Methyloterricola oryzae: one gene and its partner. The protein of the gene in region 1 interacts with the protein of each later gene in a pairwise test. Links are inferred from orthologs where the notes say so. Each region holds a gene or a part of one and is shown on either strand. Other genes may lie near its edges.

Region 1 (12,128 bases):
AGTTGAACTCCGTCGGTTTCTCATCGCCGCGGAACTTGAACTTGGTTGACTTGGAGACCGGATACCAGTTGGATGTGGTATAGGCGTCCTGGATCCAGTACATGCGCTTGGGGGTGACCACGATGTACGGGTCGCCGTCCAGGGACAGATACGGCGTCAGCGTCTTGATGCGTTCGGTGATGTTGCGGCGGAACAGCACCTTGCTGTTGCCGTCGATGTTCACCGAGAAGAACAGCTTCTCGTCGCGGAAATAGATCGCCGTGATCAGCTTGCGGAACAGGGATGAAATCTGGACGCCGTCCTTGCCGGTGTAATTCTGGCTGGATTCCATGTCGAAGCTGGAAATATCGACGATCTTCAGCTTGTTGGGCACCACCGCATACTGGAGGTTCTCCGTGCCGAAATAGATGTCCGGCTTCTCGACGGAAAAGCCCACGTCCGACTGCAGGTTGAGGTCCCGCAGGAACCACTGCATGGGCTGGTCGCCGCTTTGCGAAGCGGGCGTGATCACCGCGCCGTAACCGTGGGTATAGCGCAAATGGGTGTTCTCCCAGTTCTGGGCTTCCCGCGGGAGCTTGTCGATGTTGATTTCGCGGGCCGCCAGGTTCACCTGTTCGGTGACGCCCTTGATCTCGTAGCGCGCCACGTCAACGTCCGTGAAGTTGTAGTAAGGCCGGATGCCCTGCAGCTGCTGGTACACATCGTCCAGGAACCCGGGGTCCCAGATGGGAATGTTGTGCAGGTGCTCGCGCACGTGGGGATCGATGGTTTCAGGAGACCACTCCGCCGTGACATTGAGCGTCCGGATCCGATTCAGGTCATAGGCCGACTGGGTTGCCTCGATATTGTTGGCCATGAATTCCCTTTCGACCTTGACCGGGTTGGGCTTGACCACGAAACGGTCGAGAATTTCGGGAATGTGCTCGAAATGGCGCAGGCCCAGCGCGAGGAAGAACAACACCACGCAGGCGATCAGTCCACGCAGGCCGCGCCCGATCTCCACATAGGTGATGCCGCAGACGGCGCCGCCGATCACGGTGAGGGCGGACACCCAGATCAGGGGCAGGAAATAGCGCATCTCCACGAAGCCCGGGCCGAAGAAGATCGGCTCGTGCTTGGACAGATAAAGCAGGTCGTCGCGCTCGAGGATGTAGCCCCAGGCCATGATCAGTGCCGTGATCATGATGAGGCCGCCCAGATGCAGCTTGGCGCCCACCGGCCATTCGCGCCGCTCGGCCGGCACCAGATGGTGTTCGATCCAGTAGAGGATGGTGATGGCGATGATCAGGATGATCGAAGTGACCAGCAACACGGACTGGACGATTTCGAATATGGGCAACCGCATCAGGTAGAAGCTGATGTCGTGTCCGAAATAGGGGTCCAGCACGTTGGAGTCTGGACCGAAGGCGAACAGCAAGGCGTCTTCCCAGTGCTGGTAAAACGGCGCTGCGACCATGATCGCCAAAATCAGCGAGAGCGGCGTGTAGACTTGCAGGGAGCCGGTCTGGAACATGCGCAGCAGGTTCAGGGAGCGGGTCCCCGTGGCGCTGCGGGACATGGCGGCGAAGTCGTCCTGATCAACCCCCAGGTAGCGCGAGGCCGCCCAGAAGTTCAGGAAGAAGATCAGGAAGAAGAAGATGGTGACGCTGCCGGACAGGATGTAGCGGTATAACACCCGCAGCCAGAAATAGCCGCCGTAGTCCAGTGAGCTGAACCACCAGAAGTCCATCAGGAAGTGGGTCAACGAGATGCCCGCGACGACACCGAGTAAGAGCAGGCCGATCAGGACCGCGGCGGTGATCGTCAGCAGGCGTTTCCAGTTTCCCATGGCTTCCTCTTCGGTTTTTCTCGATTATTGGATGATGGGGCGCAGCGCGTACTGGATCGAGTCAACCCAGGCGGGCTGCTGCTTCCGCGCGGGAATGATACCGCGTCTGGGCGCAATCCCATAGCGGGCCCCGGCCAGCCGGATGCGTGTTCAAGGGCCGCTTCCGGCCCTGCAAACCTGGCTGCGCACCGCGTGGATGCGCGCTTCCCGCATCGCCTGACCCAGTGCCGTTCCGCTCAGGCCCTGGCGCAGGAAGGGTTCCGCGTCGACGCTCAGGGCCGCCTCGCGCGCCCGTCGCAGGTGGTCCGCCTGCGGATATTCACGCGCCTCCAGGCCGGTCCGACCGCGAGCGTCGGCCTCGCAGGCACAGAGGAAGGCCTCCAAATCGTGCTGGGGGCGGAGGGCATTGAGGCGCTGCAGCAGGTCCACCAGGGTGGAAGGCCGAAGCTCCAGGGCGCGGTGGCACAGGCCGTGATACTGCATGACCTGGCTGGCCAGTCGCCGGTAGTCCTTGGGTGCCTTGAGGCGCTCGCAGAGGGCATCGAGGGGCGCCAGGCCGCGCTTCTCGTGGCCGTGGTGGCGGGGCCAGGACTCGGGCGGCGTCAGCGCCTTGCCCAGGTCGTGCACCAGGGCGGCGAAACGGACGCGGGGGGAGGGGCTGAGCCGGGTTGCCTGCTCCAGCACCAGCAGGGTGTGGACGCCGGTGTCGATCTCAGGGTGCGGCCCCGGCGGCTGCGGCACGCCGAACAAGGCCTCCAGTTCCGGAAACAAATGCGGCATCGCGCCGGCCTCCCGCAGTACCTCAAAAAAAGCGGTCGGCGTGCGTTCGCCCAGCGCCTTGACCAGTTCAGCCCAAACCCGTTCCGCCACCAGGGCATCGACTTCGCCCGATTCGGCCATGGCGCGCATCAGTTCAAGGGTTTCATGCGCGACGCTGAAACCCAGGTGGGCATAGCGCGCCGCGAAACGCGCCACGCGCAGGACCCGCACCGGGTCTTCGGCGAAGGCGGGCGAGACGTGCCGCAACAGCCGTTGCTCCAGGTCGCGCTGGCCGCCGTAGGGGTCGATGATCGCGTCCTCCGAATCCAGCGCCATGGCGTTGATGGTCAGGTCGCGGCGCATCAGGTCCTGCTCCAGGGTCACCGCCGGCAGGGCATCCACGTCGAAGCCGCGGTAACCCGGGGCGGTCTTGCGCTCGGTGCGCGCCAAGGCATACTCCTCGCGGGTTTCGGGATGGAGGAAAACCGGGAAATCGCGACCCACCGAGCGATACCCCAGTTGCTGCATCTGCTCGGGCGTGGACCCGACCACCACCCAATCGCGCTCCTTGACCGGCAAGCCGAGCAATCGGTCGCGTACCGCCCCGCCCACAAGAAATATCTGCATGGCTTCGTTGAAACGCCCGCTGCTTTCAATTACCGTGAAGGCGCCGTGACGCGCCGCGGTGCCCAAAGTCTTTCGTCATGCTGCAAACCCTCGTGCTCTATCTCGGCTTCGGCTGCCTGGCAGGCCTCTTGTCGGGCCTTTTCGGGATCGGCGGCGGCATCGTGATCGTGCCGTTCCTGATGTGGCAACTGGCGCGCGAAGGGTTTCCGGGCGATCTGATCCCGATCACCGCGATCGCCACGTCGCTGGCCACCATCGTGGTGACCTCGATCTCGTCGGTATACGCTCACCACCGCCGCGGCGCCGTGCGCTGGCCTCTGGCGATGCGCATTGCGCCCGGCATCCTGGCCGGCACGGTGCTCGGTTCGGTGCTGGCCGACCATCTGCCGGTGATCGTGCTCAAACTCAGTTTCGCCCTGTTCCTGCTGGCCGTGGCCACACGCATGCTGGTAACGAACGATGGCGGCGCGGTGCCCCCCTGGCGTCTCGGGGTTTTGCGGATGACGGTCGCGGGGGCGGCGATCGGCATGCTTTCGGCCATTGTAGGCATCGGCGGCGGCACCTTGAGCGTGCCCCTGTTCGCCCGTCTGGGCTTCAACATGCGCGAGGCAGTGGCCACCTCCAGTGCCTGTGGTTTTCCCATCGCCGTGGCGGGCTCGGCGAGCTACATCCTGCTCGGCTGGCAGCAGCCGGCCCTGCCCGCGGGCAGCCTGGGTTACGTGTATCTGCCGGCCCTGGCCGGAATCGTCGTCAGTTCGGTGCTGCTGGCACCGCTGGGTGCGCGCCTGGCCCACCGGCTGCCCACCGGACACCTCAAAAAACTGTTTGCCTTGGCAATCCTCGTCATCGGCGGCAGAATGCTGTGGCTGGCCCTGAGCGCCTAGCAGACCATCTCACCTGCGCCGCGACCCCGCATGACTGACATGCCCCGCATCGAAATCGAATACTGCACCCAATGCCGCTGGCTGCTGCGGGCGGCCTGGCTGGCCCAGGAGCTGCTAACCACTTTTGAGCAGGAATTGGGAGGTGTGGCCCTGGTTCCGGGCACCGGAGGGGTATTTGAAATTCGTTGTGGCAGCCTGTCCCTGTGGTCGCGCAAGCAGGAGGGACGCTTCCCGGAAGCCAAGGAACTCAAGCAGCGCGTCCGGGACGCCATCGCTCCCGACAAGCCCCTCGGCCACAGCGACCGGCCTTGAGCCGCTCAGGCGAAGAAGCTGCGCACCGCCGCTTCGATCATCGTCCACGGCATGATCAAGGGCTTCTTCCGGATGTGGATGGCCAGGGTGTCGCCATCGATGCGGTAGGCTCCCTCGATCCCGCGTCCATTGAAGTGTCCGGTCTCGTGGTCGCCGGTCAAGTGCACGCCGTTGGCTCTGGCCGTTTCCTTGGCTCGGGGAAGGAACACGTCGGGGGTCTGTGACAGCCGGACTTCGAGGAACTTGCTCATACCGCACTCAAATCGTTGTTGCTGAAGGGGCCAGCCGAGCCGGCAACAGCATTTTAATCCAGATTGAAGCATGCGGAACAGAGCTATCCGAGCAGCGCTATCGGGCGACTGTCTTTGACGCGGACCAGCACGGTATAATCCCCTAAGTGTACCAAGGGAGCGACCCGTTCCCGCGCAGGTCGCGAAGCGAACTCCTGCGGCTTGTCTGCCCTCCGGGGCGGTTGCGAAGCCGACAGACGCGGGTCCGCGGCGGCAAGTCTTCCCCAAGAGAGACAGGAATCAATGCAGATCGAAGCTATTTTGAAGTCGTATGCACGTTATGCGCCGGTCTATGACCATACCTTTGGCTGGTTGCTCAGTTTCCGGGGACGCTCCCTGGCCGCCGGGTTGACCAACAAGCAGCCCGGCAAGATCCTCGAGGTGGGGGTCGGCACGGGCATCAGTCTCTCCTTCTACCGCCGTGAACATCAGGTGCACGGCATCGATATTTCGCCGCACATGCTGGAGCGTGCCCACCGGCGCGTGCGCACCAAACGGCTCGGGCACGTGACGCAACTCGAGATCATGGATGCCCGCAAGTTGCACTACCCGGACGAGCATTTCGATGCCGTGGTGGCGGCCTACGTCATGTCCGTGGTGCCGGAGCCCGAGAAGGTCATCAAGGAGATCGAGCGGGTGTGCAAGCCCGGTGGCGACGTCATCATCGTTAACCACTTCGTGGCCGAGCGCGGATTTCGCCGGCGCTTCGAATCCATGCTGGCGCCCCTCTCCAGCAAGCTGGGCTGGCGGCCCGACATGGCGCTGCAGGAGATTCTCGCACACACCTCCCTGCACGAGGTCGAACGCCGCAGCTTGCCGCCGCTGGGACTGTTCACCATGCTGCACCTGCGCAAGGGGCAATGAGCCCGGCGCGTGGCGCCGGCCGGCCGGAGAGGGCTACGCCGCCCCGGCGCGATACGGAAAATCACTGCACCACTGGAAGGAGAATCCCTGAATGAGCGCAGCCCCTCCCGGCCCTGAAGCGTCTGGACCGCTTTTCGAGATCAAGGGCGGTTCCATCAGTCTGCCCGTGCTCAAGCTGTTGAGCTGCGACGTGGCGGCGGTCGCCGTGCAACTCGGCGCCAAGGTGCGCCAGGCACCCGAGTTCTTCCGGCATGCGCCGGTGGCCATCGATCTCCACGAGCTTCCTCCGGAAGGCGAGATCCCGGATTTTCTGCAGCTGGTGCAGGCGCTCAGGACCTGCGGACTGGTTCCGGTGGGCGTGCGCGGGGGCGGTCCGGCGCTTCAGGGGGCGGCCCAGGAGGCGGAGCTGGCGGTGCTGGCGGATACGAAGACCGACCACGCCCATCCCGCGCCCAAGCCAGCGCCAGCGCCCAAGGCGCCTCCCGCGCCGGCACCCGGCAGCCTGCCAGGCAAGCTGATCGAACAGCCGGTGCGCTCGGGGCAGCGAATCTACGCGCCGGGCGGCGACCTGGTGGTGCTGGCGCCGGTCAGCGCCGGTGCCGAAATCATGGCCGACGGCAATATCCACGTCTACAACGCGCTGCGGGGACGGGCCCTGGCCGGTGTCCAGGGCAACCTGGAGGCGCGCATCTTCTGCATGGACCTGGATGCCGAGCTGATCGCCATCGGCGGCCACTACAAGATCAGCGAGCATCTGGACGACTCGGTCCGCAACAAGCCCGTGCAGATCTATTTCCGCGACAATTCCCTGATCATCGAAGATCTCTGATTCATCAACCTTGGAGGGCAAGAATTTGGCACGCATCATCGTAGTAACGTCTGGCAAGGGAGGCGTGGGCAAAACCACCACCAGCGCCGCCATCGCCATGGGGCTGGCACAGTCGGGGCATCGCACGGCGGTGATCGACTTCGACGTGGGCCTGCGCAACCTGGACCTGATCATGGGCTGCGAGCGACGGGTGGTTTACGACTTCGTCAATGTCATCAACGGCGAGGCCACCCTGAACCAGGCGCTGATCAAGGACAAGCGTTCCGAGAATCTGTTCATCCTGCCCGCCTCACAGACCCGCGACAAGGACTCCCTCACCGTGGAGGGCGTGGGCAAGGTACTGGACGAGCTTTCCCAGACCTACGATTACATCGTCTGCGACTCGCCCGCCGGCATCGAGCGCGGCGCCACCCTGGCCATGTATTTCGCCGATGACGCCATCGTCGTGACCAACCCGGAAGTGTCTTCGGTGCGCGACTCCGACCGCATGCTGGGTATTCTGGCCAGCAAGTCGCGGCGGGCCGAGACCGGTGCCGAGCCGATCAAGGAATATCTTTTGCTGACCCGCTACTCGCCGCAACGTGTGAAGCTCGGGGAAATGCTCAGCGTGGACGATGTACAGGAGATCCTGTCGCTGCATCTGCTGGGGGTGATCCCCGAGTCCAAGGCCGTGCTGACAGCCTCCAACTCCGGCGCGCCGGTGATCCTGGACGACAAGAGCGATGCCGGCCAGGCATATCGCGACGTGGTGAAGCGCTACCTGGGCGACGAAGTGCCGCACCGCTTCGTCAATGGAGAGAAGAAGGGTTTCCTCGCCCGCCTGTTCGGAGGTTGACATGGGACTACTCGACTATTTCCGCGGCACCCGCCAGCCGACCGCCGCCATCGCGAAGGAGCGCCTGCAGATTCTGGTGGCGCACGAACGGGCCGAGCGCAGCAAGCCGGATTACCTGCCCATGCTGCAGAAGGAATTGCTGGAGGTCATTCGCAAGTATGTCAACGTGGAGTCCGACGCCATTTCCGTGACCATGGAGCAGGACGAAAACCGCGAGATTCTGGAACTGAATATCGTGCTGCCCGAGGAGGGCGGCGAACCCAAGCGCGCCCGGCGCGTCTGAGCGCAGAGGCTGTGAAAAATCGTAACGAGCGGCCCAAGGGCAAGGGGCCCGGAGCACAGGAACCGCTTTGTACATGGGGTGCATGAGGAAACCGAGCGCCGCGCGACGCAGCAATCGGGACGCGCCCTAGATTTTTTCACAAGCTCTCAGGCCGGCGGGCGGCTCTCGCGTTCCGGCCTGAGCAACAGAGCCAGGCGTCCCTGCGTTGCGGTGCATTCGCGCCAGCTTGCGCAGGGAAACTCCAGCACGGCGATGCCGCAGGTGGGGATGTCGGCCAGGCCTGCGTCGGTCAACCTTATAGCCAGATCGGTGAGATCCGGGTTATGTCCCACCAGGTAGACCCGCGTGGCCTGCTCGTCCAGGCCTTGAATCAGGGCGAGCAGGCTGTCGACGCCGCCCATGTAGACTTCTTCCCGTATCGTGATCCGGTTTCGATCGTGGCCTACGGCCTTCGCGATCTTGCGTGCGGTTTTAATGGCGCGTACGGCGGGACTCGACACGATCAAATCCGGGAGCAGCGCCGCGTCGCTTAACTGTCTCCCCATGACCGGGGCGTCTCGCTTGCCGCGTTTGTTCAGTGGTCGCTCGCGGTCGCGCAGGCTGGTGTCTTTCCAGCTGGATTTGGCGTGGCGTATCAGTATTAGCGTCTTCATGGCGGGCGTTCCCGAACAGGTTCTGCAGCCCGCCCTCCGGCAGGTTGTCGGCTTTGGCCGACAATACAGGAAGTCGGGCGTCCATTGTATACTAAGGTCCAAATCACATTATTTTTACAAGGCAATTGGGCGGGAACGGGTCTGTGTGCCCGGTCGGCGGAAACCGGAACTGAACCTGGCCGGGCGCGGGATGGCCGGTTTCCTGGCAGGGCAGACCTTCGGTGTGTCAAGCATACCGTGACTACCCGATGCGAACCCGGCCCGCCTGGCGTTCCCTGCGGCTGCCACGCCGAAGCGCGCCATCGCCGGCCTTCCCTGAGGGGCTTGTTCTATCGGCTCCCCCAGCAACGTATAATCCAATCCTTTCCAAGGACCGCGTGATTGTGAGCAAACGAATTCGCTTAATCTGGCTGCTGTTACCCCTGCTACTCGGACTGACCGGCGCCGAAGCCCTGGGGGCCAAGGCCACCGAAGTGCCCGCGGCGACGCCGGCCCCTGCCGCCAAGCCCTTCGAGTTCGCCGATGTGGAGCAGCGGGCCAGGGATCTGGCCGCCAAGCCCTACGCGCGCGATGACAGCGGCATGCCGGAGTTTCTTGGCCTGCTCGATTACGATCAATACCGCGACATTCGCTACAAGCCGGACAAGGCTCTGTGGAAGGATGAGGGCTTGCCCTTCCGTCTGCAGTTGTTTCACCGTGGTTTCATGTTCAAGGACCGGGTCCAGATCAACGTGGTCGACCAGGGCGTCGCCACCCGGCTGGCCTATTCGCCGGAACTGTTCGACTTCGGCAAGAACACCTTGCCCAGCACGCCGCCCTCGGACCTCGGTTTCGCCGGTCTGCGCTTTCACTACCCGCTACGCCGGGACGACGTGTTCGACGAGATCACCGTCTTCCTGGGCGCCAGCTATTTCCGCGCCGTCGGCCTGGGCCAGGCCTACGGATTATCGGCCCGCGGCCTGGCGGTGGACACCGGCCTGCCCAAGGCCGAGGAGTTCCCCATCTTCCGCGAGTTCTGGATCGAGAAGCCGGCCAAGGACGCCACGACCCTGGTGGTCCATGCCCTGCTTGACAGCAGCAGCGTCACCGGAGCCTACCGTTTCGTCATCCACCCCGGGCTGGACCTGACCATGGAGGTCAGCAGCCATATCTTCTTCCGCAAGGCGGTGGAGCGCCTCGGCATGGCGCCGCTGACCAGCATGTTCTACCACGGCGAGAATACGGACCGCTTCATGGACGATTTCCGCCCCGAGGTGCACGACTCCGACGGCCTGCTCATGGGACGCAGCAATGGCGAATGGGTCTGGCGTCCGCTGAACAATCCCAAGCACCTGCGCATCAGCGTGTTCAAGGACAACAATCCGGCAGGCTTCGGCCTGATGACCCGCGACCGCCAATACGACCATTACCAGGATTTGGAGGCCCGCTACCACGAGCGGCCCAGCGCCTGGGTGGAAGCCTTGGGCGACTGGGGCCCCGGTTCCATCTATCTGATCGAGATTCCCAGCGACGCCGAGAAATACGACAACATCGTGGCCTTCTGGATGCCCGATATCGCTACCGGCGAGGGCAAGGACTACCAGTTCCAGTACCGCTTGCACTTCTCCCGCGAAGACCCGCGCGCTTCGGGGCTCGGCAAGCCGGTCGCCACCCGGGTGGGCGCCAGCATCGGCGACGCGCTGAACCCGCAGAGCCGCAAGTTCGTGGTGGACTTCGGGAGCCCGGCGCTGAAATTGTACGGTGACCAGGCCAAGATCGAGGCGGACGTCAGCGCATCCTCGGGTCGCATCAGCAACACCGTGGTGCACAAGAACGATATCGATGGCACGTGGCGGCTGAGTTTCGACCTAGCTCCTGAGAAGGACAAGGATCCGGTGGAACTGCGTGCGGTGCTCAAACTGAACGGCGAAATTCTGACCGAAACCTGGGTGTACCAATGGAGCGCGAAGTGACCGAGGCGGTGCTGGCGCCGGAGCACGCGGAGTCGGATTCGGCCGCGCCAACGCCGGGTTTCCCGCCGGTGGTGGAGGCACGGGTGGTTGCTTATCTTGACCGCCTGGGTATCAGGGACCAGGACCTGGTGCGACGCCTCAGCGCCGCCTGTCTACAGCGTGCCAGCCGCCGCGCGGCACCGGGGCAACACGAGGAATTGCTGCGCCGCTCCTTGGAGGAAGCCCAGCGCCGGTTCGACGCCGCCCTGGCGCAATCCCTGAACCTACAGGGCGTCAAACACCTGCACGACCTGGCGGCGGCGCGCGCGGCGCTGCTGCTGGGGGAAGGCGCCATGGCTAGCGACAGTGTCTTGCAGGGGCAAGATGGCGAAGACGCCAAGCTGGCGTCCCTTGCGGCGATCATCCCACAGGCGACGCCCCCGGAAGTGCCCCAGGAAATGCACGAGCAGCCGATTTCCTTCCTTTTCCGCCAGCCGCCGCGCCAGTAAACGGACCCGAGCCGAACATGCCCCCCAGCGCCCCGCCCCTGTCGACGATTCCCCGCACAATTCGGCGGACCCTGTTCTTCACCCTGGTGGTGCTGACCACCCTGGCCGCCATGGTGATGATCACCAGCGCCTTCTTCCAGAACGGACTGTCGCCGCAGGAGGTGGTCCTGCTGGCGCTCTATACCCTGCTGATCCTGTGGGTGAGCACCTCGTTCTGGACTGCCCTCATGGGCTTCTGGGTGATGCTGCGCGGCGGCGACCGCCGCTCCATCAGCCACATGCCGTCGCGGGCGGGTGAAGGCGGCATTGACACGACGCCCCGGCGTACCGCCCTGATCATGCCCATCTACAACGAGGACCCGGTTCGGGTGTTCTCGGGCCTGCGGGCTATCTACCAATCCCTGCTGGACACGGGGCGCGGTGATGAGTTCGAGTTGTTCATCCTCAGCGATACCCGCGACCCGGACACCTGGGTGCAGGAAGAGGTGAACTGGTACCGCATGTGCTGCGACTTCGACGCGCACGGGCGCATCTTCTACCGCAACCGGGAGAAGAACGTCAGTCGCAAGAGCGGCAACATCGAGGACTTCTGCACCCGCTGGGGCGGCCGTTACCGCTACATGATCGTGCTGGACGCCGACAGCCTGATGGGCGGCAACGCCCTGACGCGCATGGTGGACCTGATGGAGTCCCACCCGCGGGTGGCGCTGATCCAGTCACCGCCCCTCCCGGTCAACCACAAGTCGCTGTTCGCGCGGGTGCTGCAGTTCGGCAGCAGCCTCTACAGCGATGTATTCACCGCGGGCAGCGCCTGGTGGCAGATGTCCGACAGCAATTACTGGGGCCACAACGCCATCATCCGCATCCAGCCCTTCATCAAGCACTGCGGCCTGCCCAAGCTGCCGGGCCGCGAGCCTTTCGGGGGCGAGATCCTCAGCCACGACTTCGTGGAAGCCGCACTGCTGCGCAAAGCCGGCTGGGAAGTCTGGCTGGGCTATGACATCAAGGAGAGCTACGAGGAACTGCCGCCCACCCTCATCGACTACGCCAAGCGTGACCGCCGCTGGTGCCAGGGCAATCTGCAGCACCTTGGGCTGATTACGGCGCGCGGCTTTTCCGGCATCAGCCGGCTGCACATGCTGATGGGCATCATGTCCTACGTGTCATCGCCCCTGTGGCTGCTGTTCCTGGTATTCACCGGTTCGGAAGCCTATGTGCAAAGCCAGACAGTGCCGGTCTACTTCTTCGGCGACAACATTTTCCCCGTCTGGCCGGAATCCTACGCGGTGGAGATGACCACCGTTCTTCTGGTCACCCTGGCCATGCTGTTCCTGCCCAAGCTGCTGGGTTTGCTCCTGCTGTTCCTGCGCTGGCGGGATGTGAAGCGCTACGGCGGCTTCTTCCGCGTGATCCTCAGCGTCTTTCTGGAGACCGTGTTCTCCATGTTAACCGCGCCGGTGCTGATGCTCTACCAGAGCAAGTTCGTGGTGTCGATCCTGATGCGCAAGAGCGTCGGCTGGCCGC
Region 2 (12,146 bases), on another replicon or contig:
GACGTGAAGCTGGCTCACCCGGCGGTCATCGTCAGCGTGTCTGCCATGACCGCCACCTTGTTTGCCCTGGCGGGATTTCTCAACGCCCTGTTCGCCAACAGCTTCGATGATATTTCCATCATCCCGAATTTCGTGTTGACGCCATTGGTCTACCTGGGAGGTGTGTTCTATTCCGTGGATATGCTGCCCGAGTTCTGGCGAAAGGTATCCCTGGGCAACCCCATCCTTTACATGGTCGACGCCTTCCGCTACGGCTTTCTTGGTGTCAGCGACCTCAACGTCCAAAGCGCCTTCATCATACTCGCCTGCTGTCTGGCACTTTTGGGCGGACTCGCCCTGCTGTTGCTGGAGAGAGGGACCGGACTAAAGAGCTGAGGGTGGTGGCCGCCGGCGGAGGCTACTGATTTGCCCGCAGATCCTGCAGGCGCTTGAGGTTGGTGATCTGAATGTACTTGTGCTTGACGCGAATGATCCCGGAGTCTTCCAGGCCCTTGAGGGTGCGGCTCACGGTCTCCAGGGCCAGTCCCAGGAAATTGCCGATCTCCTGGCGCGTCAGGCTGAGGCGAAACTCGGTCGCGGAAAATCCCCGTTGCCGCAGACGGTTGGAGATGTTGATCAGAAAGCCCGCCACCCTCTCCTCCGCCGGGCGTTTGCTCAAAAGGATCTGATCGGTTTCTGCCGCCAGCGTATGCCCCGCATGCCGGAACAGCTCGCGCATGAGATTCGGCACGTCGCGACACAAACCATCCAACTGGTCGGCCGGAATCTCGCAGTAGCTCACGGTTTCCAGCGCAACAGCGGAGCAGGAATGGTAGTCGTCGGCCAGGGCGTCGAAGCCCAGCAGTTCTCCGGGCAACAGATAGGCGGTGACCGATTCATTGCCGCCTTGGTCCAGCGCCGTGACCTTGGCGGTTCCCGCCTTGATGGCGATGATGCCGCGGAAGGGGTCCCCCTTGCGGTACAGGTAGTCGCCCTTTTGCAGGGTGCGCTTGCGACTGACTAGATTGCCTATGCGTTCGATATCCTCCCGCTTGAGACCGCGCGGCAGGCACAACTCGCTCAGGCTGCAGTTGCGACAGGTGACCTTCAGTTGTGCTTTGACTTGCTCGGGTTCCGTCATGGTCTGATGCCGCTCAAAATCAGCAGGGGTCCCTGACATGCAGAGCGAAACCAGCTCGTTTTCCCTGGATTCGCCCACGATTCGTTCGGTCAAGTCGATACCTTCAAGACTATGCTGCAGCTTCAGTCGCCAGCCAGTGCCGCGACATCCTGTTTGAATTGGGACGGCAACCCGCCCTGCTCGCGGTCTCTGGCTACGTCTTTAACCAGTTCCGCGTCGATCTGCCGCCGGTCGTCGGCAAACCCATAGACCAGCGCAGTATCGCACAAAACATTGATCAAGCGGGGAATTCCGCGCGATTGCTCATGGACCGCATCGCAGGCCGCATCGCTGAACAATTCCGGTTCGACGCTGCCGGCCGCCTGCAGCCGGTGGCGAATATAGCGCCGGGTTTCGTCACGGTCCAGAGGTTCCAGCCGATAGCTGACCGAGACGCGCTGGGCAAACTGCTCCAGGTCCGGTCGCCTGAGCTTCTCCAGCAACTGTTCCTGCCCCACCAGCACGATCTGCAGCAACTGGTCCTTGCCCACATTGACGTTGATCAGCATGCGCAGCTCTTCCAGTGTCTCCGGCGACAGGTTCTGCGCCTCATCGATCACCAGCACAGTGCGTTTGCCCTTGCGATACTGCTCGTTGACGAACTCCATGAAGGTCTGGAATAAAGCGGTCTTACCCTTGCCTGAGTAGTCCAGGTCGAAAGCCATAAGCACCCACTGCAGCAACTCGCCAAACGAGGGGTGCGCATTGGAAATCAGCCCGACGCGCAGGTTCTTGCGGCTTAGATTACCCAATAATTGATGGATCAGAGTCGTCTTGCCGGTACCGATCCCGCCACTGATGACAACGAACCCGGTCTGATTCAACAGACCATACTCCAGGAGCGTCATCGCCAGCCTGTGCTTGCGGCTCAGGTACAGAAACGCCGGATCGGGCATGAGCGCGAATGGCCTCTCGCGCAATTTATAGAAGGATTCATACACGGCGGCTGACCTCAGGCTTCGGCGGAATCGCGGGGTTCCGCCTTGTTGAGCACGGTGCCCAGAATGGGCGAGGGATGCAAATTCTCGATGGCAGCGGCCAGGTCCTCCCGGTTTGTGCGACCTTCCTCTACGACCAGCAAGGCGGCATCCGCATAGGGTGCGAAGCCCAGAGCGTCTGACGTGGATAGATGCGGCAGGTCGAAAATAACGATACGCGACGGATAGCGGCTCTTGAGCTCGTCCACCAGTTCCGCCATCTTGGACGAGGAAAGCAGTTCCGCCGAATCCGCCAGGGGCCGCTTGCCGGGCAGCACCACGAAGCGGCCGATGCCTTTCGGATTGATCAGGATCTTCTCAATGGGCACCGAATCCAGCAGGTAGTCACTCAGCCCGAACTGGGGCTCCAATCCAAAATACTTGTGTACGCTGGGGTTGCGCAGGTTCGCATCCACCAGCAGCACCGTCTGGTCCACCTCCAGCGCCAGGCTGATGGCCAGGTTGATGGCGGTCAGTGTCTTGCCCGCCGCAGGCCCGGGACTGGTGATAGCCAGCGCATTCCAGCCTTGCTCCCGGAGCTTCTGTAACACCCGTGTGCGAAGGATCTTGTAGGCATCGGTAAAACTGCCTGGCTCGTAGCCCGAGATCACGCGATGCCGCCGCAGGTGGTCCTGAGAGATCGGAACACTGCGGGTCTGCGTGTACTCGATGCGACCGCCGGGCCGGGCGACGGCTGGCGCTGCCTCCGTTCCGCTGAGTACGGCCTGCTTCTGGTAGGTCTTGTCTAAAGCCTTACGTATACGTTCCATGGTGAATTCTCTGTGTGGTGCATATGCGACGGTTGGCGCCTGATCGGCCTGGATCCGCCTGGCCTTTATCCGGTAATCTGATCGAGCTTGCGAAGGCCACGGAACCAGAGGACGTCCAACGGCGTCCACAACCAGTTGACCAAACCCAATACCAGAATCACGGCCGCCGCAGCGCCAACGGCAAACAGCAGTTTGCGCCGCCGCTCGAAATCCTCCTCCTCATCGGTCTGCCACAAGGGGATCACCGCCAGCGGTGCCACACCCGTCAGCGCTGCGATGCTCCTGGCTCCGCGCAATGAGGCATCCATAGTTTCCATCAGCAGGATGTAACCGGCTCCACCGGCAAGAGCCAGCACGAAGCCAAGAAAGGCGATGGCAATGCGGTTGGGCTTGACCGGCTTCTCGGGCAGCATGGGCGGCTCGATGATGGAGAAGCGCTCGCCCTTGCTCTTCTTCTCCAACTGCTCCGCCACATGCGCTTCCATTTCCTTGGCTTTGAGCTCCCGGTATTTGGCTGCCGCGTTATCGTAATCTCGCAGCAAACTTAAGTACTGGCGCTCAACATCCGGGGTCTGACCGAGGCGGGCTTCGTATTCCGTCAATTTCGCTTGCAACTCCTTCCGCTTCTTGGCGAGGGCAGCGATATCCTGAGCCGTGGTGTCCCGTTGAACTTGCAGTGTAATGTAAGCTGGATTGTCAGGTTGGCTGGTGGCGATTCGGCGGGCATTCTCGCGGGTGACGCCGCGGTTGATCTCGGCCTCCAGCTTCTCCACCTGCTTGCGCAGCCGAATCACGTCAGGATGGTTGTCCGAAGAGGATTCCCTCAGGCTTGCCAGTTCGGTGCGCAGCTTGCTGAGTTCCTTGATCTGATCGGTTCCCACGTCGCCCCCGCCCACTTCCTTTTCCAGGGCTTCGATCTCCTGCCGCATATTGACGATGTCCGGGTGCTTCTCCGAATGGGTGCTGGACAGGCTGAGATAGGACGATTTAAGCGCCTTGAGTCGCTCGGCGGGTGACAGGACACGCTCGCCGCTCCCAGTAATCGTGGAGCTTTCCGGCTGCACTTGCGCCAACTGGCCATCAAGATAGAACTTTCGGTCTTCCAGTGAGTGAACCTGGGTATCAATATCTGCCAGATCACGCTCGGTCTTATCGATGAACTGAAGTGTGAGCGCTTTTTGGTCAGGCAGGCTGTGCATGTGTTCTTCCTTGAAGGCGGCCAGCTTGGCTTCCAATTCGGTCATGTAAGCGCCCATCTGCTTGGCCTCCTCCTCCAGAAAGTGAGAAGTTTCAGCCGTCTTCTGTGACCTGGATTTCAAATTCTCTTCCAGATACAGAGAGGTGATTTCGTTGGCCACCTGCTGTACCAGTTCGGGGTTCTTGCCATCAAAGGAAAGCGAAAATGCGATAGTCGCCTTGGAAGGTTGCCCGGTGCGCGGATCGATGACTTCCGCGCTGATGGGTTCGAAGGCCAAGTCGTCACGCATCGCCTCGATGACTTCTTCCATGGGACGCTTGGTGCGGGCTTTGGCGTACAGATCGAACTTCTCGATGATGCGCTCCAGGTTGGCGCGCGTCATCACGCGTTGATTGATGGTCTGGAGCCGCTGCGCCGCGTAGGTGGTGATGGTGGAGCGCACCAGATCCGATGGAATTTCCTGCTCCTCGATCAAAATGATCGCGTTGGAACGGTACGTGGCTGGCCAGAACAAGGCGACGAGCAAGCTCAAGGTGATAATGCCACCGGCGATGGCAATAAATTGGAGTTTGCGCCGTTTGAATGCCGCGACGTAGTCTTGGAGCTCTTTATCTTCCATCGGTTCTTGGCTCAGAGTTTGTGTTTGTCAAATAGATAGCGCAAATTCAGGAATAGCGCGTGAGAGTCGGCTGTTCCGGAATCTGGATAGGTCACTTGAGTGTATTGATAAGAAGCATTGAGATACCAGTTCTCATCCCACTGCCAGTTCAACCCCGTGCGCGCCGAGAAGATTTCGCGGTTTAGAAATGCCGCGGTACCTTGTGAGGGTGAGGATTGCTCGCTGTAGCTGAGCGACAGATTGGTGCTGACCCACTCGCTGAAACGATGATTGCCGCTCAGGGAATAGCGGTCATAGGCAACCAGGTCGCCGTTCAAATTTGGGCTCACGCTGCGGGAGTAGTCAAAGCCGATATCGCTGTATTCAAAGCGCTTGCGTGCGGTTGCCGAAAGGATCTCGGTCACGGCATTATTGCTGGTCCCCGGAACAAACACCGACGGCCCTGGCACAGTACCGTTAATGAGCGTAGTGGCCACAAAGCTGGGAGTCTCTGTCTGGTTGTACTGCGCCCCCCCGGAAAATCCCAACGTAATCGTACTGGTGGCCGCCCAGTTGAAACCGGCCATGGCACTGGTAGTCCTGATCGTGCTGTCGAGCGCCGGGCGGTTGTAGAGCGCCGGCAGACCAAAAATCGTGTCGCCAATGGGCACCTGCAGCAGATCGATGTAGGTCCCAGCCTGTCCCAGGAGCGTGTAGTCCGTATAGTTGGCGGAACCCGTCAAGGTCAGATCGGAATTCCACTGGTGCTGAAACAGCAGCCCCCCGGTGTGGGCTATAGAATCCACCACGTTGGCCGCGACCACCTGACTCCTGTCATAGGTGCGGTCGTTGTAGTCGTAACTTAGGCTGAGCAAAGACGTGTCCGACAGACTGTATGTCCAGCTTGGCGACAGGATGCGCGTAGTCCTGGGAATGCGTCGAAACACATAGCCCACATCCACGGTGGAGTCCGTCTCCGAAGAGAGTGTGTTGTCCATGTTGTACTGAGCATCCATATTCCAGATGGAATACTCGCTGCGGTACTTGGTTCGCCAATCAAACAGCTGGTTGTAGTAGTCGAGGTTGTTGTCGGTGACATACCAGCGGTTGGCAAAACGCGCATTCGCTCTGGTTTCCCAGAACTCGTCGGTGGCGGAAAAGTCGATTTGCCCGTCGACACCCTGCCCCCATGCGGGATCGTGGGGCGCTAGGGTCCTGAACAGATTGGTGTCGTACTCCTCCACCGCTTTCGCATCGCCCGTGAGGGTCAAGTCGAGCCCGTATGCAGTCTGGACCGAACCCGCCAGCAAGAGCAGCGTGCAGTACCCGACGCAGCCCAGACGCCAGGCTTTTTCTGCTGCCTTCAACATCGCGGAGACATGAAGTGCAAGGCGCAGCCCGGAGTCACGGCACGACAACCACATCGCCGCGGTTCAACACGATGTTCTGCTCCAGGTTATCGCCCTCGGACACCGCATCGTAGTCAAACGGGAAGGTCACCGTGGTCCCATGTTCGTTGCGGATGATCTTGATATCGTCGGTATCGGCAAACGGCGCCGGGCCGCCGGCCATGGCCAGCGCTTGCATCACATTCACCCGCGCCGGCGTAACGTACTCGCCCGGCTTGATCACCTTGCCCACTACGTAGATCTTCTGATTGACCGTCATCACGGCGACCGTGACAGCCGGGTCGGAGAGATACTCGGACAGGCGCTTGGTGATCTCCGCCGCGATCTGATCCACCGTCATACCGCCCGCGTGCACTTCGCCGACCAGGGGAAAGGTGATGCCACCGTCTGGCCTGACCAATACCTGTTTGTCCAGCCCCTCGTCCTTCCAGACGGAGATGGACAGCACGTCGCCTGCGTCAACCACATAGCCGGGGGGCACAGACACGCTGGGGCGCTCCGACGCCTTGGGGACATCGGCGCCCGCCATGACGGTCAACGGCAACAGGCCCAGGAACACTGCACGAATGATCTTCATGTAAACCGCTTTTCGTTGATTTAATGGAATGACTATTGCTTAATAACTTGGCCCACCGGACACCCAGGATTCGCCTGAATCGCCGAGTGCCTTGCTTTTTACAGCTTAACCACGTCTGCTTGGCCAACACAAATCGCGACGCTACTGTGGGATTTGCCGGAATTGTGAACTTGGGCCCGAACCAAAACTTTAATACTATGAAGCCCATGTAAATTTAGCCACTTATCCAGCCAATTCAACGCAATCGGGTAAACGTGGGAAGCGGCGGACCTGCCATCGAGCGGGACAGACGGGTATACATAGGCAATATCCATACCACATAACTCCAATTACAAAATTTCATTAGGGAGCGACTGATGCTGATCCGACGTCCTAACAAACTCGTCATGGCGCTGGCCGTTGCCGGCCTCGTCACCGCCTGCGGAGGCGCCGAGGAACGCAAGGCCGAGTACCTGGAGCGCGGCCGGAAGTACTTTGAAGAGCACAACTACGACAAGGCCAAGGTTGAGTTCAAGAACGTGCTGCAGATAGACCCCAAGATCGCCAAGCCCTATTTCTATCTGGGCCAGATCGAAGAGTCCAAACAGCAGTGGCGTGAGGCCTTCGGCCTTTATCAGAAGGCGGGAGAACTCGACCCTGCAGACTTGGAGGTCAAGAGAAAACTGGCCAAGTTCTATCTCCTGGCACAGGACAAAGACAAGGCCAGGTCCTTGCTGAAGGAAATCCTTCAGGCCGCGCCCAAGGACATCGAAGGACGCATGCTGAATGCCGCAATCGCCAACCAGGAAGGCAACGAAGACGCTGCCCTGACCGACCTGTTGTCGGTCATCCAGGATGACCCTGCACGGGTCGATGCCTATTTGGTCATTGCCGTCCTGTACGAGAAGAAAGGCGACCGCGACGGCATATTGCGTGTTTTGCAGCAAGGACTGGAGCACAACAAGGGAAATCCCACACTACTGATGGCAATGTCCAAGGCCTACCAGCAACGTGGAGAAAACGCCAAGGCCGAAGAGGTTCTGCGCCAATTGGTCGCAGCCGATCCCGCCAGCGCCACCTACCACAACGTACTGACGCAGTTTCTAATCCAGCAGAAGCGCTTTGACGACGCGGAAAAAGAACTGCGCGCTTCGATTGCGGCCAATGCCGCTGAAGCGCCGCGCCACATGGCCTTGGTGGAGTTTCTCGCGCGCAGCGGCAAATCAGACCGCGCCGTGGACGAATTGGTGAAGGCCGTGGCCAGCAACCCCGAGAATGTCGACCTGCGCTTTGGTCTCGCGCGCCTCTACGAGCAATTGAGGCAGGCCGACAAGGCGGAAGCCAGCTTCCGCGAAATCATCGAAAAGTGGGACGGCAAGCCTGAAGCACTCAAGGCACAAGGACAACTGGCCGAGCTTAAGTTGGCACGGGGACAGGTGGACGACGCCCTCGGCCTGATTGACGCGGTGCTGAAGGAGAACCCGCAAGATAACCAGGCACTGATGCTGCAAGGCAAGATGGCTCTCGCCCGGAAGGACGCCCAAAAGGCCATCGCATCCTTCCGCGCCGTGCTCAAGGACCAGCCTGAGTCCGTGGAGGTGCTGACCTTCCTGGCCCAGGCCCAAATCCAGGACGGCAAACCAGCCCTGGCGCAGGAAAGCCTGGAGAAAGCAGTACAGGCCAAGCCGGAGGATTTTGCCGCGCGCAAGCGTTTGGTCGAATTCCTGGTGCAACAAAAAAACAATACCCTGGCGCTGGAGAAAACCGACGAGTTCCTCAGGATCGCGCCAAAGAACCTGGACGCTTTGAACATGAAGGCAGACCTTCTGGCGCTGGAAAAGCGGGAGCCGGAGTTGGAGGCCTTGCTGCAGCAGATCAAGAAGGACTTTCCGGACAATCCCATCGGGGCCTTCCGCCTGGGCAACTTCTACCAGACGCAGAAGAAGTGCGATTCGGCCATCGCGGAATTCGAAGCCAGTCTGATCCACGCGGAGAACGACTATGAGCCGCTCAAGGCCATAGCCGGCTGTTACCTGCAGTTGGGGCAGCCTGACAAGGCGCTGGCCCGGCTGAAGAAAGTGCTGACCGACAAACCCAAGCACCCCACGATCAACCAGCTCATCGCCATGTTTTACGCGGAGCGTAATCAAGAAGCGGAAGCCATCAAATATCTGCGTCAGGCCATCGAGGTCAACCCCCGCTGGCCGCTGCCGTACAACAACCTGGCCAGTCTTTATGAGAAGCAGGGCAAGTTCGATCAGGCCTTGGGCACCTACGAGTCCGCCTTGAAGGTCTATCCGGGGGATCCTGCCATCATCATGAGCATGGCCCACCTGGAGGAGCGCAAGCGCGATTTCCCCGCAGCCATCAAGCACTATGAGAGCATTCTGTCGAAGAACCCGGACAACCTGCTGGTCATCAATAATCTGGTCGCCTTGCTGAGCGTCGATGCCAGCCATGCGGCCAATATGCAAAAGGCCAGGGAACTGGCGGTCAAGTTACAGACCTCCAAGGAGCCTGCGGTGATCGATACCCTGGGATGGCTGGCCTACCAGTCCGGCGACTATGCGAAAGCCTTGGAGCAATTGAAGCAGGTGGTGGAGCAGCAGCCGCAGGTGCCCATCTATCAGTACCACCTCGGCATGGCCTACCGGAAGAGCGGCGACGACGCGGCGGCCAAGACCCATCTGGAACTGGCGATCGGATCCAAGCAGCCCTTCGAAGGCGAGGCGGAGGCGAAAGCCGCCTTGAAATCCCTCTAGGTCTTGGCGGGCGGGGGGCCGACCAGCGCCCCCCGCAATCGAATGGCGCTGTTGGAGCGGCTCAGTCCGCCAAGCTGGCGATGACCTGCTTGATCTCCGCCCCGCTCACCACTTCCTTTTGCTGCAGCAAGGCCGCCAGCGCATCCAGTGTGGCGCGTTGCCGGCTGAGGATATCGCGGGCACGCGCCTGATTCTCCTCGATCAGCGCCCGAACCTCGGTATCGATCAGTCGCGCAGTCTCATCGCTGAAATTGCGTTCCTCCGCGCCTTCCACGCCCAGATAGGCCAGCGTCTGTCGCTTGCCATAGGTCAAGGGGCCAAGCCTTTTGCTCATCCCCAACTGGCAGACCATGGCACGCGCGATCTCCGTGGCGCGCTCCAGGTCATTATGCGCGCCGCTGGAGACATGGCCGAACACCAGTTCCTCGGCCGTGCGCCCGCCCATGAGGATGGCGATCTGGTCGCGCAGTTCCGGCTCGGTGGACAGGAATTTCTCCTCCACCGGCAGTTGCAGGGTGTAGCCCAGCGCGGCGCCGCCTCGTGGGATGATGGATACCTTGTGCACCGGCTCGCCGGTGGGTACGGTTTCCGCCACCAGGGCATGCCCCGCCTCGTGGTAGGCCACGCGCTGCTTTTCCTGCTCGTTGAGGGCACGGCTCTTTTTCTCGGGACCGGTGAGCACACGGTCGATGGCCGCCTCGAAGTCGGCCATACCCACATGGTCGCGGTTCTCGCGCACGGCGATGATCGCGGCCTCATTGCAGACATTGGCCAGGTCCGCGCCGACGAAGCCGGGCGTGCGCTGCGCCACCACCCGCAAATCCAACTCCGCGCCCACGGTCATGGTGCGGGTGTGGAGTTTCAGAATGGCGAGACGGTCTTCCAGCCCCGGCTTGTCCACCACGATCTGCCGGTCGAAGCGCCCGGCCCGCAGCAGCGCCTTGTCCAGTATCTCGGGACGGTTGGTGGCGGCCATCACCACCACGCCCACGGACGGGTCGAAACCGTCCATCTCCGTCAGAAGCTGGTTAAGGGTCTGCTCGCGCTCGTCATGCCCGCCCATGACCACGTTGCCGCCACGTGAGCGGCCTATGGCGTCCAACTCATCGATGAAGATGATGCAGGGGGCCTTCTGCCTCGCCTGTTCGAACAGATCCCGCACCCGCGAAGCCCCAAGCCCCACGAACATTTCGATGAATTCCGAGCCGCTGATATTGAAGAAAGGAACCCCGGCCTCGCCAGCCACCGCGCGCGCCAGTAGGGTCTTGCCGGTACCCGGCGGCCCCACCAGCAGGACACCCTTGGGCATGCGCCCACCCAGGCGCTGGATGCGTGTCGGATCGCGCAGAAACTCGATGGACTCACCCAATTCCTGCTTGGCATCCTCGGCCCCCGCCACGTCCTTGAAACTGACCTTGCCCTGGGTGTCCGCATAAATGCGCACCCGGCTCTTGCCCAGGCTCAAGACGCCGCCACCGGCGAAACGCCGCGCCATCCAACCCCATAGCAGGACGATGAGCGCCAAGGGCAGCAGCCAGTTGAAGATGAAGTTACCGAGCCAATTGCCGCCGTAGCGCACGGTGTAGGTCACGCCGTGCTTTTGCAGGGTGTCCACCAGACCCTGGTTCCACAGCGGCAGGGTGATGAAGGGCTTGGGCTCGGTGCCAGGCGCCTCCGGCTTGATCAGGCCGGTGATGGCCTGCTCAGAAACCACGGCGCGCTCGAGCTTGTCCTGTTCCGCCAACTGCAGGAACTGACTATAGGGAATCTCGTCGCGCTTCACTTCGCTGTAGCCTTGCCACAGGTAAACCAGCGCGAAGGCGAGGAGAAAATAAACCAGCAAATTGCGCCGCTTGCGTTCGCCCTCGCCGCTGGGCTGGTTGATCTCGACCCGCGGCTTGCCGGCAAGGCCAAGAGCCTCGCGAAGACGCTCCAACCCTCCGGCCGCCTGGGCCATAAACCGATCCCACCATTGCTTGTGCATAGGATATTCCTCCGCGCTCATTACGTGCCCACGCGGGTCCGGCTGACAAGCTAGGGTTCTTCAAAGGAACGCGCCTGAACACCGGCACGCGTTGAATTGTGCAAAAGACCGCCCGATCAATGCAGAGCGACCCGCGATTTCAACACTACCAGACCTATAATACGCGCTTTGGTTCGCCCAGCCTGCGTACATTACCGGATGAAAATTGCGATCCTGTCCCGCAACGAACGCCTCTACTCCACCCGCCGCCTGGTGCAGGCGGCCGAACAGCGCGGCCATGAACCCCATGTGGTGGACGCCCTGCACTGTTACATGGACATCACCTCGACGCGCCCTGCAATCTTCCACCGGGAAAGGAAGCTGGAAGGCTTCGACGCCGTCATTCCCCGCATCGGTGCATCAATCACGTTCTACGGCCTCGCCGTGCTGCGCCAGTTCGAAATGATGGGGGTCTATCCCCTCAACGAGTCGGTGGCCATCGGCCGCTCCCGCGACAAGCTGCGTTCCCTGCAATTGCTGGCGCGAGCCGGCGTCGGCCTGCCGGTGACCGGTTTTGCCCACACCCCGGACGACATCAAAGCGCTCATCAAGCTGGTGGGCGGGCCGCCTTTGGTGATCAAGCTGCTGGAAGGAACCCAGGGCAAGGGCGTGGTGCTGGCCGAGTCCTATCAGGCGGCGGAGGGGGTGATCGACGCGTTCCGCAAGCTGGATGCGAACTTCCTGGTGCAGGAAT

Evidence for each region.
Region 2: the proteins of minD (region 1) and EK23_RS12670 interact in binary tests that used the Bacillus subtilis proteins (3 or more experiments, as listed by UniProt). The link is inferred for Methyloterricola oryzae from one-to-one orthologs.

Annotation. Positions count from the first base shown.
Region 1 is NZ_JYNS01000001.1:849,335-861,462, reverse strand. What follows is about bases 5,361-8,323. They hold minD (septum site-determining protein MinD), read left to right. Parts: upstream 5,361-6,418; coding sequence 6,419-7,228; downstream 7,229-8,323. Other genes in these bases: EK23_RS03745 (SixA phosphatase family protein), read right to left, coding at 7,658-8,164; minE (cell division topological specificity factor MinE), read left to right, coding at 7,230-7,511; minC (septum site-determining protein MinC), read left to right, coding at 5,656-6,393; EK23_RS03765 (class I SAM-dependent methyltransferase), read left to right, coding at 5,361-5,564. Also shown: EK23_RS03790 (UPF0182 family protein), read right to left, coding at 1-1,828; EK23_RS03785 (multifunctional CCA addition/repair protein), read right to left, coding at 1,979-3,214; EK23_RS03780 (sulfite exporter TauE/SafE family protein), read left to right, coding at 3,292-4,098; EK23_RS03775 (Rdx family protein), read left to right, coding at 4,129-4,410; EK23_RS03770 (hypothetical protein), read right to left, coding at 4,416-4,661; more of EK23_RS03765, read left to right, coding at 4,944-5,360; EK23_RS03740 (OpgD/OpgG family glucan biosynthesis protein), read left to right, coding at 8,548-10,116; EK23_RS03735 (hypothetical protein), read left to right, coding at 10,101-10,604; glucans biosynthesis glucosyltransferase MdoH, read left to right, coding at 10,622-12,128. UniProt on the Bacillus subtilis protein: ATPase required for the correct placement of the division site. Cell division inhibitors MinC and MinD act in concert to form an inhibitor capable of blocking formation of the polar Z ring septums.
Region 2 is NZ_JYNS01000008.1:179,642-191,787, forward strand. What follows is about bases 1,010-3,990. They hold EK23_RS12670 (CpsD/CapB family tyrosine-protein kinase), read right to left. Parts: upstream 2,907-3,990; coding sequence 2,112-2,906; downstream 1,010-2,111. Other genes in these bases: fnr (fumarate/nitrate reduction transcriptional regulator Fnr), read right to left, coding at 1,010-1,213; EK23_RS12665 (ExeA family protein), read right to left, coding at 1,243-2,100; EK23_RS12675 (GumC family protein), read right to left, coding at 2,972-3,990. Outside these bases: EK23_RS12655 (ABC transporter permease), read left to right, coding at 1-375; more of fnr, read right to left, coding at 398-1,009; more of EK23_RS12675, read right to left, coding at 3,991-4,723; EK23_RS12680 (hypothetical protein), read right to left, coding at 4,735-6,072; EK23_RS12685 (polysaccharide biosynthesis/export family protein), read right to left, coding at 6,107-6,688; EK23_RS12690 (tetratricopeptide repeat protein), read left to right, coding at 7,045-9,429; ATP-dependent zinc metalloprotease FtsH, read right to left, coding at 9,491-11,386; rimK (30S ribosomal protein S6--L-glutamate ligase), read left to right, coding at 11,612-12,146. UniProt on the Bacillus subtilis protein: May be involved in the regulation of capsular polysaccharide biosynthesis. Autophosphorylates in vitro. Phosphorylates and activates in vitro two UDP-glucose dehydrogenases, YwqF and TuaD, as well as the DNA-binding proteins Ssb and SsbB.